2 linked regions of the Immundisolibacter sp. genome follow. The protein of the gene in region 2 interacts with the protein of the main gene of each other region in a pairwise test. Links are inferred from orthologs where the notes say so. Each region holds a gene or a part of one and is shown on either strand. Other genes may lie near its edges.

Region 1 (4,926 bases), on a different replicon or contig from region 2:
GAACGGCCGCAACCGAAGGCATTCAAACCGCGGCAGGATGGCCCGGCCCCGACGCGTGAGCGCTTCCGTGACAGCGCCCCCGGCGAGCGCCGCCCGCCGCGTGGTGCCCCCGCCCCCGACGAGCACCTGGAGTCGTACCGGGTGGAGGTCGGCAGCAGCCACGGTATGAAGCCGTCGAACCTGGTCGGCGCCATCGCCAACGAGATCGGCCTCGACAGCAAGTTCATCGGCCGCATCGAAATCTACGACCACCACAGCACGGTCGACCTGCCGCAAGGCTTGCCGAAAGACCTGATGGCGATCCTGAAGCGCACCCGCGTGGCCGGCCAGCCGCTGGCCATCAGCCGCGTCGCCGACGGCGCGCCGATTGCCAATCCCTACAAGAGTCCGCGCCCGTCGCGCGGCCCGGCAGCGGAAGGCGCCCCGCGACCGTTCAAGCCGCGGCCGGCCGGCGACAAGGCCTTCAAGCCGAAGGCCAAGACCGGCTACCCCAAGCGCAAGCCGGGGGATGGGCCGGCTCGATAGCGGCGCATACGGCGCGCGCTGATCGCCTGGCATAGCCGGGCTCTACAGTTGTCCGATGGCTGACAGGATCGGCAGCTTGCAGCCATCGATTTTGGCGGCGCCGGTCCTTTCCAATCCGCACAGGCGCCTGAGACCAGATTCAGGAGCCCCGGAGTCTTGAGCGTCACGGTCATGTCCTGATGATCCCACCGGCGCTCACAGGACCCTTCGCTGGAATCGCTCCCCTTGCCTTGGACTGGCGCACCGAGCTGCCGGCCGGGCAGGGCGCCGGGCGGCGTTTTCCGGGAGGCTTTTCGAGAACGTCTTTCGCGGGGCGCCCGCTAGAGACTCACGCCATTTCAATCGCCTGCGCGATCGATGCGTTGGGGCATCGTGCCTTTCCTTCGGTCATGCCTTCGGCGGCGAGGGATTGATCAGTGGTTCCCCAGCGCTTGGTCAAAGGGCGTCTTGCCGCATCCGTTGCGCCAAAGCCTCGGCACTTTCCTTGCGCTCGCTGTAGCGATCCACCAAATACGGCGCCACGTCGCGGGTGAGCAGCGTGAACTTCATCAGTTCTTCCATCACATCCACGATGCGGTCGTAGTAGGGCGAGGGCTTCATGCGCCCGGCCTCGTCGAACTCTTGGTATGCCTTGGCAACCGAGGACTGGTTAGGGATCGTCAGCATCCGCATCCAGCGGCCCAACAGGCGCATCTGGTTGACCGCGTTGAAGGACTGTGAGCCACCCGAGACCTGCATGACCGCCAGCGTCTTGCCTTGGGTGGGGCGCACTACGCCGATGGATAGCGGAATCCAGTCGATCTGCGTCTTCATCAGGCCGGTCATCGCGCCGTGGCGCTCGGGCGAACTCCACACCAAGCCTTCGGCCCATTGCACCAGCTCGTGCAGTTCCCTGACCTTCGGGTGATCGGCGGGGGCATCGTCCACCAGCGGCAGGCCCGAGGGGTTGAACATACGCGTCTCGCCGCCGAGCGCCCGCAGGATGCGCGCCGCTTCTTCGGCAGCCAGGCGGCTGTATGAGCGTTCGCGCAGCGAGCCGTAGAGCAGCAGGAAGCGCGGCGCGTGCGTGGCGCGCCGGGGTGCCAGCAGCCGCTGGGCATCGGGTTGCTGGAACAGCGCGCTGTCGATATTGGGCAGGTCGATGCTGGACTCAGACACGGCGGCCTCCCGCATCGACGACGGCTTCGCCGTCTTCCTTGTTGAATGCGCCACGCTGGGGCTGGGGAAGAATGTCCAGCACGGTTTCCGAAGGTCGGCACAGCCGTGTGCCCAGCGGCGTGACGACGATGGGCCGGTTGATGAGGATGGGGTGTTCAAGCATGAAGTCGATCAATTGCTCGTCGCTCCATTTCGGATCATCGAGGCCGAGTTCGGCGTAGGGCGTGCCTTTCGCGCGCAGCAGCGCGCGCACCGGTATGCCCATCGCGGCGATCAGGCGGTGCAGCGTTTCACGGTCGGGTGGCGTCTTCAGATACTCGATGATCGTGGGCTCCTCGCCGCTGTTGCGGATCAGGGCCAGCACGTTGCGCGAGGTGCCACAGGCGGGGTTGTGGTAGATGGTGATCTGGCTCATGTCACGGCCTCGATGGGGTGGCAGGGGAAGGCGCGCCGCTGAGCCGCCACCGGCGGCCCAGCCGCAAGGCAAGCTGCACCAGCAGGATGAGCACCGGCACGGCCCGATCACCGTGGTGAAGGCGACCGGCGAGGCCAGGCCGAACGAGGCGACGGCCACGGCGATGGCCTGCTCGAAGTTGTTGCCCGCGGCAGTGAAGGCGATGGCGGTGGTGCGCGGATAGTCGGCCTGGATCAGCCGGCCCATGAAGAAGCTGGGCAGGTTCACCGCGGAGGCCACCGCAGCACGAAAAACCCAACAAAAAAGGGGTCAGGCGTGAGCCTAACCCCTTGTTCTTAATGGTGGGCCGCGTAGGGCTCGAACCTACGACCCGCTGATTAAGAGTCAGCTGCTCTACCAACTGAGCTAGCGGCCCGAAACTCAAACATCAAACATCAAACTGGCATCAAACTGGGGTGAGCGATGGGGATCGAACCCACGACCACCGGAATCACAATCCGGGGCTCTACCGACTGAGCTACGCTCACCATAAACCTGTGGCGACATGGCGCGCCCGGCAGGATTCGAACCTGCGACCGACGGCTTAGAAGGCCGTTGCTCTGTCCTGGCTGAGCTACGGGCGCAGCGAACCCGAAACCTGCCCCAATCCTGCCGCGACGAACTGGTCGGGGTAGAGAGATTCGAACTCCCGACATCCAGCACCCAAAGCTGGCGCGCTACCAGACTGCGCCATACCCCGAGATTTCGCCTGGCCCGCACCGTTGCGCGGGGCGCGAACTATACAGCGCGGCTCGGCGGAGGGTCAACGCGTCCGGGCGGGGCACCGACAAGCTGTTAGAATTCGCCGCCCTTGAAATCTCCCGTCTACCCCATCCTGAATCACACCATGGCCACTGAACGCACCCTGTCCATCATCAAGCCCGATGCCGTCGCCAAGAACGTCATTGGCGCCATCTATTCCCGTTTCGAGCAGGCCGGCCTGAAGATCATCGCCGCCCGCATGGAGCATCTGAGCCGCGAGCGTGCCGAGGGCTTCTACGCCGTGCATCGCGAGCGGCCGTTCTTCAAGGACCTGGTCGCCTTCATGACCACCGGCCCGGTAATGATCCAGGTGCTGGAGGGCGACAACGCGGTTGCCAGACACCGCGAGCTGATGGGTGCCACCGATCCGGCCAAGGCCGCGCCGGGCACCATTCGCGCCGACTTTGCCAGCAACATCGAAGAAAACGCCGTTCACGGTTCCGACAGCGTCGAGAATGCCGCGACCGAGATCGCCTATTTCTTCGAGCCCGGGCAAATCTGCCCGCGCACGCGCTAAGCCCCGGACGTCTTGGACGCGACCTGCACCAAACCCAACCTGCTGGACCTGGATCGCCCGGGTCTGGCCGGTTTGCTGACGCAGCTGGGCGAGAAGCCGTTTCGGGCCGATCAGCTGCTGCAGTGGCTGCATGCGCGTGGCTGCGACGATTTCGCGGCCATGACCAATTTGAGCAAGGCGCTGCGCGAACGGCTGGCGCAGGAAACCGAAATTCGGGTGCCTGAAGTCACTGCCGACCAGCAGGCGGCGGACGGCACCCGCAAATGGCTGCTGCGCCTGCCCGGCGGCAGTGCCATCGAGACGGTGTACATCCCCGAGACGCGCCGCGGCACGCTGTGCGTGTCCTCGCAGGTCGGCTGCCAGCTCAACTGCAGCTTCTGCCAGACCGCCCAGCAGGGCTTCAACCGCAACCTGAGCACGGGCGAGATCCTGGGCCAGATGTGGACCGCCAGCCGGCTGCTGCCGCCGCACCCGGTGCGTGAGAAGCCCATCACCAACGTCGTGTTCATGGGCATGGGCGAGCCGCTGCTGAACTTCGACAACGTGGTGGCCGCCATCCGCGTGCTGCTGGACGACCTGGCCTACGGTCTGTCCAAGCGGCGCGTTACGGTCAGCACCGCCGGCGTGGTGCCGATGATCGACCGCCTGCGCGAGGAATGCCCGGTGGCGCTGGCCGTGTCGCTGCATGCGCCGGACGACGCGCTGCGTGACGAACTGGTGCCGCTGAACCGGCGCTACCCGATCGCCGAACTGCTGGACGCCTGCCGCCGTTACGTGGCCGGGGACGATCGCCGCCGCGTCACCTTCGAGTACACGCTGCTGGCCGGCGTCAACGACCACCCGGCGCAGGCCAAGGCATTGGCCAAGCTGCTCGCGCGCGTGCCGGCCAAGGTCAACCTGATTCCGTACAACCCGGTCGCCGGCCTGCCCTACGAGACCTCGCCCCCGGAGGCGGTCGCGAAATTCCGCGACGAGGTGCTGCGTCACGGCCTGGTCGCCACGGTCCGTAAGACCCGCGGCGACGGCATCGACGGCGCCTGTGGTCAGCTTGCGGGCAAGGTGCTGCCGCGCCAGCGGCGCAGCACGCACGTGCCTGTGGTGGTCTGAGTCCGATGCCCAGGCAGGTCGCAGTCTCGATCGCCGCCCTGGTCCTGGCCGGTTGCGCCAGCACGCGCGATCCGGCGCTGCGGGACGCGTCCGGCGGTGAACTGGCGATCGACATGGACACCTGCAGCCGTGTTGCCAGCGATCCGGAGCGCAAGCTGAGCAAGAACGAGCGCCTGTCCGAGCTGCGCATGGCGCTGGGCGCAGGTTACCTGCAGGAGGGGGCGCTCGATGTGGCGCTGCGGGAGCTGGAGCAGAGCCTGCAGCTGAACCCGCGCAACGCCAGCGCGCATGCCGCCATGGCCTTGCTGCAGCTGCGGCTGGGCAAACCGCAGGTGGCCGAGGAGCATTACCAGCGCGCGCTGGCCTTGTCGCCCAGCGACCCCGAAATCCGCAACAACTACGG
Region 2 (6,143 bases):
CTTGTCGTAGAGGCGGAAATAGTTCTGGAAGGTGATGGTGGCCAGGGTCTGGTTTTCCTGCTTGACCGGCACCTTCTCCTTGGCCTCGATCGCCTGATGCAGGCCCTCGGACCAGCGCCGGCCGGGCATCAGCCGCCCGGTGAACTCGTCCACGATGATCACTTCGCCGTTGTTGACCACGTAATGCACGTCGCGCTGGAACAGCGCGTGGGCGCGCAGCGCGGCGTTCAGGTGATGCATCAGGGTGATATTGGCGGCGTCGTACAGGCTCTCGCCCTCGCCCAGCAGGCCGGCCTTGGCCAGCAGCTGCTCGGCGTGCTCGTGACCGGCATCGGTCAGCAGCACCTGACGGGTTTTCTCGTCGACGTGGTAGTCGCCCGGGCCGTCCGGTTCGGTCTGGCGCGTCAGGCGCGGAATCAGCGCGTTGACCTTGGCGTACAGCTCGGTGCTGCCCTCGGACGGGCCGGAGATGATCAGCGGCGTGCGCGCCTCGTCGATGAGGATCGAGTCCACTTCGTCGATGATGCCGTAGCTTCTGCGCTGCACACGGTCGGCAGCCGTGAAGGCCATGTTGTCGCGCAGGTAGTCGAAGCCGAACTCGTTGTTGGTGCCGTAGGTGATGTCGGCCGCGTAGGCGGCCTGACGCGCCGCCTGGTCCAGGTTCGACACGATGATGCCGGTGGTCAGGCCCAGGAACTCGTACACCCGGCCCATCCAGGCGCCATCACGGCGCGCCAGGTAGTCGTTCACCGTCACCACGTGCACGCCCTTGCCGGCCAGCGCGTTCAGGTAGGCCGGCAGCGTGGCGACCAGGGTCTTGCCCTCGCCGGTGCGCATCTCGGCGATCTTGCCCTCGTGCAGCACCATGCCGCCGACCAGCTGCACGTCGAAATGGCGCATGCCCAGCACCCGGCCGGCCGCCTCGCGCACCAGGGCGAAGGCTTCCGGCAGCAGCTGGTCCAGCGTTTCGCCGTTGGCGTGGCGCTGCTTGAGGGTATCGGTCCATTGCCGAAGCTCAGCGTCGGTCAGCGCTTCGAACTGCGGCGCCAGCGCATTGATGCGCCCGACGGACTTGAAATAGCGCTTCACTTCGCGCTGGTTGCGGCTGCCGACGATGCGCCGCACTAGGGACTGGAGCATGTGGCCGGCCTCAGCGGGTGGCCGTGCGCAGCGGCTCGCCGGCCGCCAGCGCACCCAAATAATCGGCCGGATCCATGAGTCGACCGCCGCGCAGCACCTCGAGGTGCACATGCGAGCCGGTGGCGTGGCCGGTGCGGCCGACGCGGGCGATGAGCTGACTGCGTTTCACTGTCTGACCTTTGGTAACCAGATTGGCCTGATTGTGGGCATACCGGGTGCGGAAACCGTTGCCGTGATCGATCTCGACGACGTTGCCGTAGCCGCTTTCCCAGCCGCTGCCGACCACCACGCCGGCCGCCATGGCCTGGATGGGTGCGCCCTGCGGGGCACGAAAATCGATGCCGGGGTGAAACTCCCGCCGGCCGCTGAACGGGTCGCTGCGGCTGCCGAAGTACGACGACAGCTGCGCGCCCGGCACCGGCGAGGGCAGCTGCGGGCCGCGCTCGACGAGGCCGGCGCCGATGACCCGGTCGAGCACCGAAAATTGCGCCGCGCGGCGGTCGATCTGGCGCGACAAACCGTCCAGCTCAGCCACGAAATCGACCACCGCGAAGGGCTGCTCGCCGGCCGGACCGCTGGTCAGCGGGGCGTCGAAATCGAAGGCATCCGGCGCCAGCCGGGCCGCTTCGCTTACGCGCTGGCCGACGGCCTCCAGCTGCGTCAGGCGGCCCTGCAGTTCACCCAGTCGGCTGGCGAGGGCCTGCGCCTGGGCGCGTGCGCTGAGCAGCGTGTCGTCCAGCCGCGAGCGCTGCGCGCGCAGCTCGTGGCGAACGGCCTTGCGGTCGCGCAGCGCTTCGGCCAGCGGCAGGCTCGCGCCCAGCGCAAAACTGCCGGCCAGGGCGCCCAGCACCAGGCCGCCGAGCGCCAGCAGGGTAGGTCCGTGCAGACTGAGGCTGCGCTGGCCGCCGGTGCGGAGCCAGTGAATATGCAGGCTGATCATCGCGGAACACTATAATCCGGGCGGTCGCCAAGCCATGGGAGGCCGGACCGGGGGCAGGCATTATGGGTTCCCAGCAACACCTTCACAAGCTGCTGGCGGCTGCCGGCGGACCGCTTGCGCAGCTGCTGCATGCGAGCGAGGAACACGCCAGACTGCTGGCGCAGCTGCGGCAGCGCCTGCCGGCAGACCTCGCCGCCGCGCTGCGCAGCGCGGCCCTGGACCGCGGCCGTCTGCGTCTGGGCGTCAGCGGCAGCGCCTGGGCGACGCGCCTGCGTTTCATGGCGCCGCAGCTGTGCCGGCAGCTGGCCGACTGGCCCTACGGCCCGGTCGACGCGGTGCAGGTGCACGTGGCCACGGCCACCGGCGCGGCACCATCCGCTGCGCCGCCGCTGCCGGTACCGCTCAGCACCGCCAGCCGGGAACACCTCGAAACAGTGGCCAAAACCACTGCCGATCCGCGACTGGCGGCAGCGCTGCGCGCGCTCGCCAGCAGCAATGTGCAGCCGGCCGGCAGCGCCGAGCTCTGACCGACCCTCAGTTGGCCGCGGCGCGCAAGGCGTCGGCGCGGTCGGTGCGCTCCCAGGTGAAATCTGCCTCGTCGCGGCCGAAGTGACCATACGAGGCGGTGGCGCGATAGATCGGCCGCTTCAGGTCCAGCATGCGCAGGATGCCGGCCGGGCGCAGGTCGAAGTGCTCGCGCACCAGCCGCGTCAGGGTGACGTTGCTGACCTGGCCGGTGCCAAAGGTATCGACCATGATCGAGGTCGGTTCGGCCACGCCGATGGCGTACGACACCTGCACCTCGCAGCGCTCGGCAAGACCCGCGGCGACGATGTTCTTGGCCACGTAGCGGGCGGCGTAGGCGGCGGAACGGTCGACCTTGGACGGATCCTTGCCGGAGAACGCGCCGCCGCCGTGGCGGGCCATGCCGCCGTAGGTGTCGACGATGATCTTGCGCCCGGTAAGACCCGCATCGCCCATCGGCCCGCCGATCTCGAAGCATCCAGTCGGGTTGACGTGGATGGTCGGCTGATCGGCCAGCCAGTCGCCCAGCACCGGCTTGATGATCTGCTCGATCACCGCCTCGCGGATATCCGACTGCTCGATGCCGGGCGCGTGCTGGGTGGACAGCACCACGGTGTCGATGTGCACCGGGCGGCCACCCTCGTACAGGAAGCTGACCTGGCTCTTGGCGTCCGGGCGCAGCCACGGCAGCGTACCGTTCTTGCGCAGCTCGGCCTGGCGGCGCACCAGCCGGTGCGCGTAGGTGATCGGCGCCGGCATCAGCACGTCGGTCTCGCGGCAGGCGTAGCCGAACATCAGGCCCTGGTCACCGGCGCCCATGTCTTCCGGATCGGGCCGGTCGACGCCCTGGTTGATGTGTTTCGACTGCTTGCCCAGCGCGTTGATGACCGCGCAGGTCTCCCAGTCGAAGCCCATGTCCGAGCTGGTGTAGCCGATGTCCTTGATCACGCCGCGGATGATTTCCTCGGTCTCGATGAAGACGCCCTTCTTGACCTTGATCTCGCCCGCCACCAAGGCCAGGCCGGTCTTGGTCAGGGTCTCGCAGGCCACGCGGGCGTCCGGATCCTGCGCCAGGTAGGCGTCCAGGATGGCGTCCGAAATCTGGTCGCAGATCTTGTCGGGATGGCCTTCGGACACCGACTCCGAAGTGAACAGGTAGCTGTCGGACATGAATTGATCCCCGGCTGACGGATGAGTGATGGGACCTCGCGGGCCGGCATTAGAGCATGGCGCCCGGGCGCCTCAAAGCGGCCTGAAGGAATGGCGGTGGCGCTCGGTGATCACGGCGTCCAGCGGCACGTCCCAGGGCCGTCGCGGCAGGCCCGCAACGCGCTGGCGGTCGAAGGCAACACCGACCAGGCGCGGCCGGCGCCAGCAAGCCAGGCGCACGAAGGCGAAGCTGCGGTCGTAGTAGCCACCGCCCATGCCCAGGCGATTGCCGGCCATGTCGAAAGCCACCAGCGGCACCAGCACCAGGTCCAGCATGCGCGGCGCCAGCCAGGCCCGGCGCGGGGCGACCGGCTCGGCGATGCCGAAGCGGTTGCGGCGCAGCGGCGCCCCCGGCCACCAGCGCGCGAAATACAGATGCCCATCCCGCTGCGGGCAAAGCACCGGCAGGTAGCAGGCCTTGCCGGCCGCGAAGGCGCGCGCCAGAGCGGGCAGCGGATCGATCTCGCCATCGGCCGGCCAGTAGCCGGCCACGCGCGATGCGCGCTGAAACGCCGGCAGGGTCGACAATTTTCGGGCAACGGCAGCACTGGCCAAGCGGCGCGCGGATCGGCCGATCTGCCGGCGCCCGGCGCGCAGGCTGCGGCGCAGGGCGGGCAGGTTGGCCGGCGGCGCCGGGGCGCCGAGGGCCGGGAAATCAGCGGGTTCCACCACTTGTGCCGTTGCGGTTCGTCACTCTTGAACCTGATGGTTCAAGGTGGAAGCAGGGGCCGGCCATCAGGCTTCCCGCTACCAGGGCGGTCCTGCACACAGGCCGGCGAACAGCTTCCAAAGCTTGCGCTTTGTGGTTCAAGAAAATGATTGATCCACTCACGAACACCGCAGTGGAACCCGTGCCAATGATTACCCGGAATGGGGCGTCGGCTCAAGTGTGCCGAGGGCGGCGGTCAGGCGCGCCGCGAGCGCGCCCAGCCGTTCGATGGCGGCCGCTTGATCCCGGCGGGCGCCGCGTTCCTGCAGCAGCTCGTTGACCACGTTCAGGGCCACCAGCACCAGCAGGCGGTCGTTGCCGACCACCCGCCCGCCGCGGCGCAGCTCCCGCAGCCGCTCGTTTAGGTAATCAGCGCTGGCGAGCACCGCGTCGCGCTGTTCGCCGGATGCGGCGATCACGTACTCGCGCTCGAGCACGCGCACCGCCACGCCCCCGCTGTCCCTGCTCATGGCTGCTCCATGTTCTTCAGGCGCGCGATCATGGTCTCGACCCGGCTGCGCGCGGCGTTGGCCTTGTCCATCAGATCGGCGCGCTCGGCAAGCAGCTGCTGATGCCGGGCGCGCATGGCCCGGTACTCCAGCACGAAGCCCTCGACCCGCTGCACAGCGGCCTGCAGGCATTCTTCCAGTGCCGCCAGCGCCTCGTCCTGCTGTGCCATGGTCTGTGCTCCCGGGATGCCCGACGTGGACGGGGGCCGGCTATGATCTACCAAGCCGGCCGCAAAATGCCGTACCGGATATTTTCCGGCCAGCACGGCCGGGCTGCACGCGCACCGGACCCGCCCGCACCGCCATCAACCAGCCGCCAGCCACGCCATGTCCCCCAAAGAATTCGCCGCCCGCCGCCGCGCCCTGATGCAGCAGATGGACGGCGGCATCGCCATCGTCCCGACCAATCCGCACCACCTGCGCAACCGCGACACGGAGTTTCCGTTTCGCCCGGACAGCGATTTTCAGTACCTGACCGGCTTTGCCGAGCCCGAGGCGGTGGCGGTGCTGATCCCGGGCCGGCCACAGGGTGAGTACATCCTGTTCTGCCGCGAGCGCGACCCGGCCAAGGAGACCTGGACCGGCCGCCGCGCCGGACCGGAAGGTGCACGCGAGCACTTCGGCGCCGACGATGCGTTCCCGATCGCCGATCTGGACGACATCATGCCCGGCCTGCTGGAGAACCGCGGCAAGGTGTTCTACAGCCTGGGCGCGCACAGCGAGTTCGACCAGCGCGTGCTCGGCTGGGTCAACAGCCTGCGCAGCAAGAGCCGCGCGGGTGTGCACGTGCCCAGCGAGTTCGCGGACCTGGGTCATCTGCTGCACGACCTGCGCCTGTTCAAGAGCGCGGCCGAGATGAAGGTGATGCGCCGTGCGGCCGACATTTCTGCCGCCGCTCACTGCCGCGCCATGCGCGTGTGCCGGCCGGGCATGTGGGAGTACCAGATCGAGGCCGAGCTGCGGCACGAGTTCATCCGCCAGGGCGCGCGCCTGCCGGCCTACGAGCCGATCGTCGGGGGCGGCGCCAACGGCTGCATCCTGCATTACGTGGAAAACAACGCCCGCCTGAACGACGGCGAGCTGCTGCTGATCGACGCCGGCTGCGAGCTGG

What was found. The genes of interacting proteins can lie anywhere in the genome.
Region 1: the proteins of H5U26_RS02275 (region 2) and ndk interact in binary tests that used the Escherichia coli proteins (3 or more experiments, as listed by UniProt). The link is inferred for Immundisolibacter sp. from one-to-one orthologs.

What each region holds. Positions count from the first base shown.
Region 1 is NZ_JACIZD010000008.1:58,781-63,706, reverse strand. The notes cover bases 1,827-4,700. They hold ndk (nucleoside-diphosphate kinase), read left to right. Parts: upstream 1,827-2,984; coding sequence 2,985-3,416; downstream 3,417-4,700. Other genes in these bases: pilW (type IV pilus biogenesis/stability protein PilW), read left to right, coding at 4,529-4,700; rlmN (23S rRNA (adenine(2503)-C(2))-methyltransferase RlmN), read left to right, coding at 3,429-4,523; arsC (arsenate reductase (glutaredoxin)), read right to left, coding at 1,827-2,098. In the rest of the region: H5U26_RS10435 (DEAD/DEAH box helicase), read left to right, coding at 1-525; arsenical resistance protein ArsH, read right to left, coding at 961-1,683; more of arsC, read right to left, coding at 1,676-1,826; more of pilW, read left to right, coding at 4,701-4,926. UniProt on the Escherichia coli protein: Major role in the synthesis of nucleoside triphosphates other than ATP. The ATP gamma phosphate is transferred to the NDP beta phosphate via a ping-pong mechanism, using a phosphorylated active-site intermediate.
Region 2 is NZ_JACIZD010000001.1:469,298-475,440, reverse strand. Bases 2,668-5,492 are described here. They hold H5U26_RS02275 (5-formyltetrahydrofolate cyclo-ligase), read right to left. Parts: upstream 4,487-5,492; coding sequence 3,848-4,486; downstream 2,668-3,847. Other genes in these bases: pepP (Xaa-Pro aminopeptidase), read left to right, coding at 5,360-5,492; H5U26_RS02260 (hypothetical protein), read right to left, coding at 4,990-5,202; zapA (cell division protein ZapA), read right to left, coding at 4,676-4,993; metK (methionine adenosyltransferase), read right to left, coding at 2,668-3,775. Outside these bases: preprotein translocase subunit SecA, read right to left, coding at 1-1,140; H5U26_RS02290 (M23 family metallopeptidase), read right to left, coding at 1,151-2,080; H5U26_RS02285 (DciA family protein), read left to right, coding at 2,143-2,607; more of metK, read right to left, coding at 2,615-2,667; more of pepP, read left to right, coding at 5,493-6,143. UniProt on the Escherichia coli protein: Involved in the removal of 5-formyltetrahydrofolate.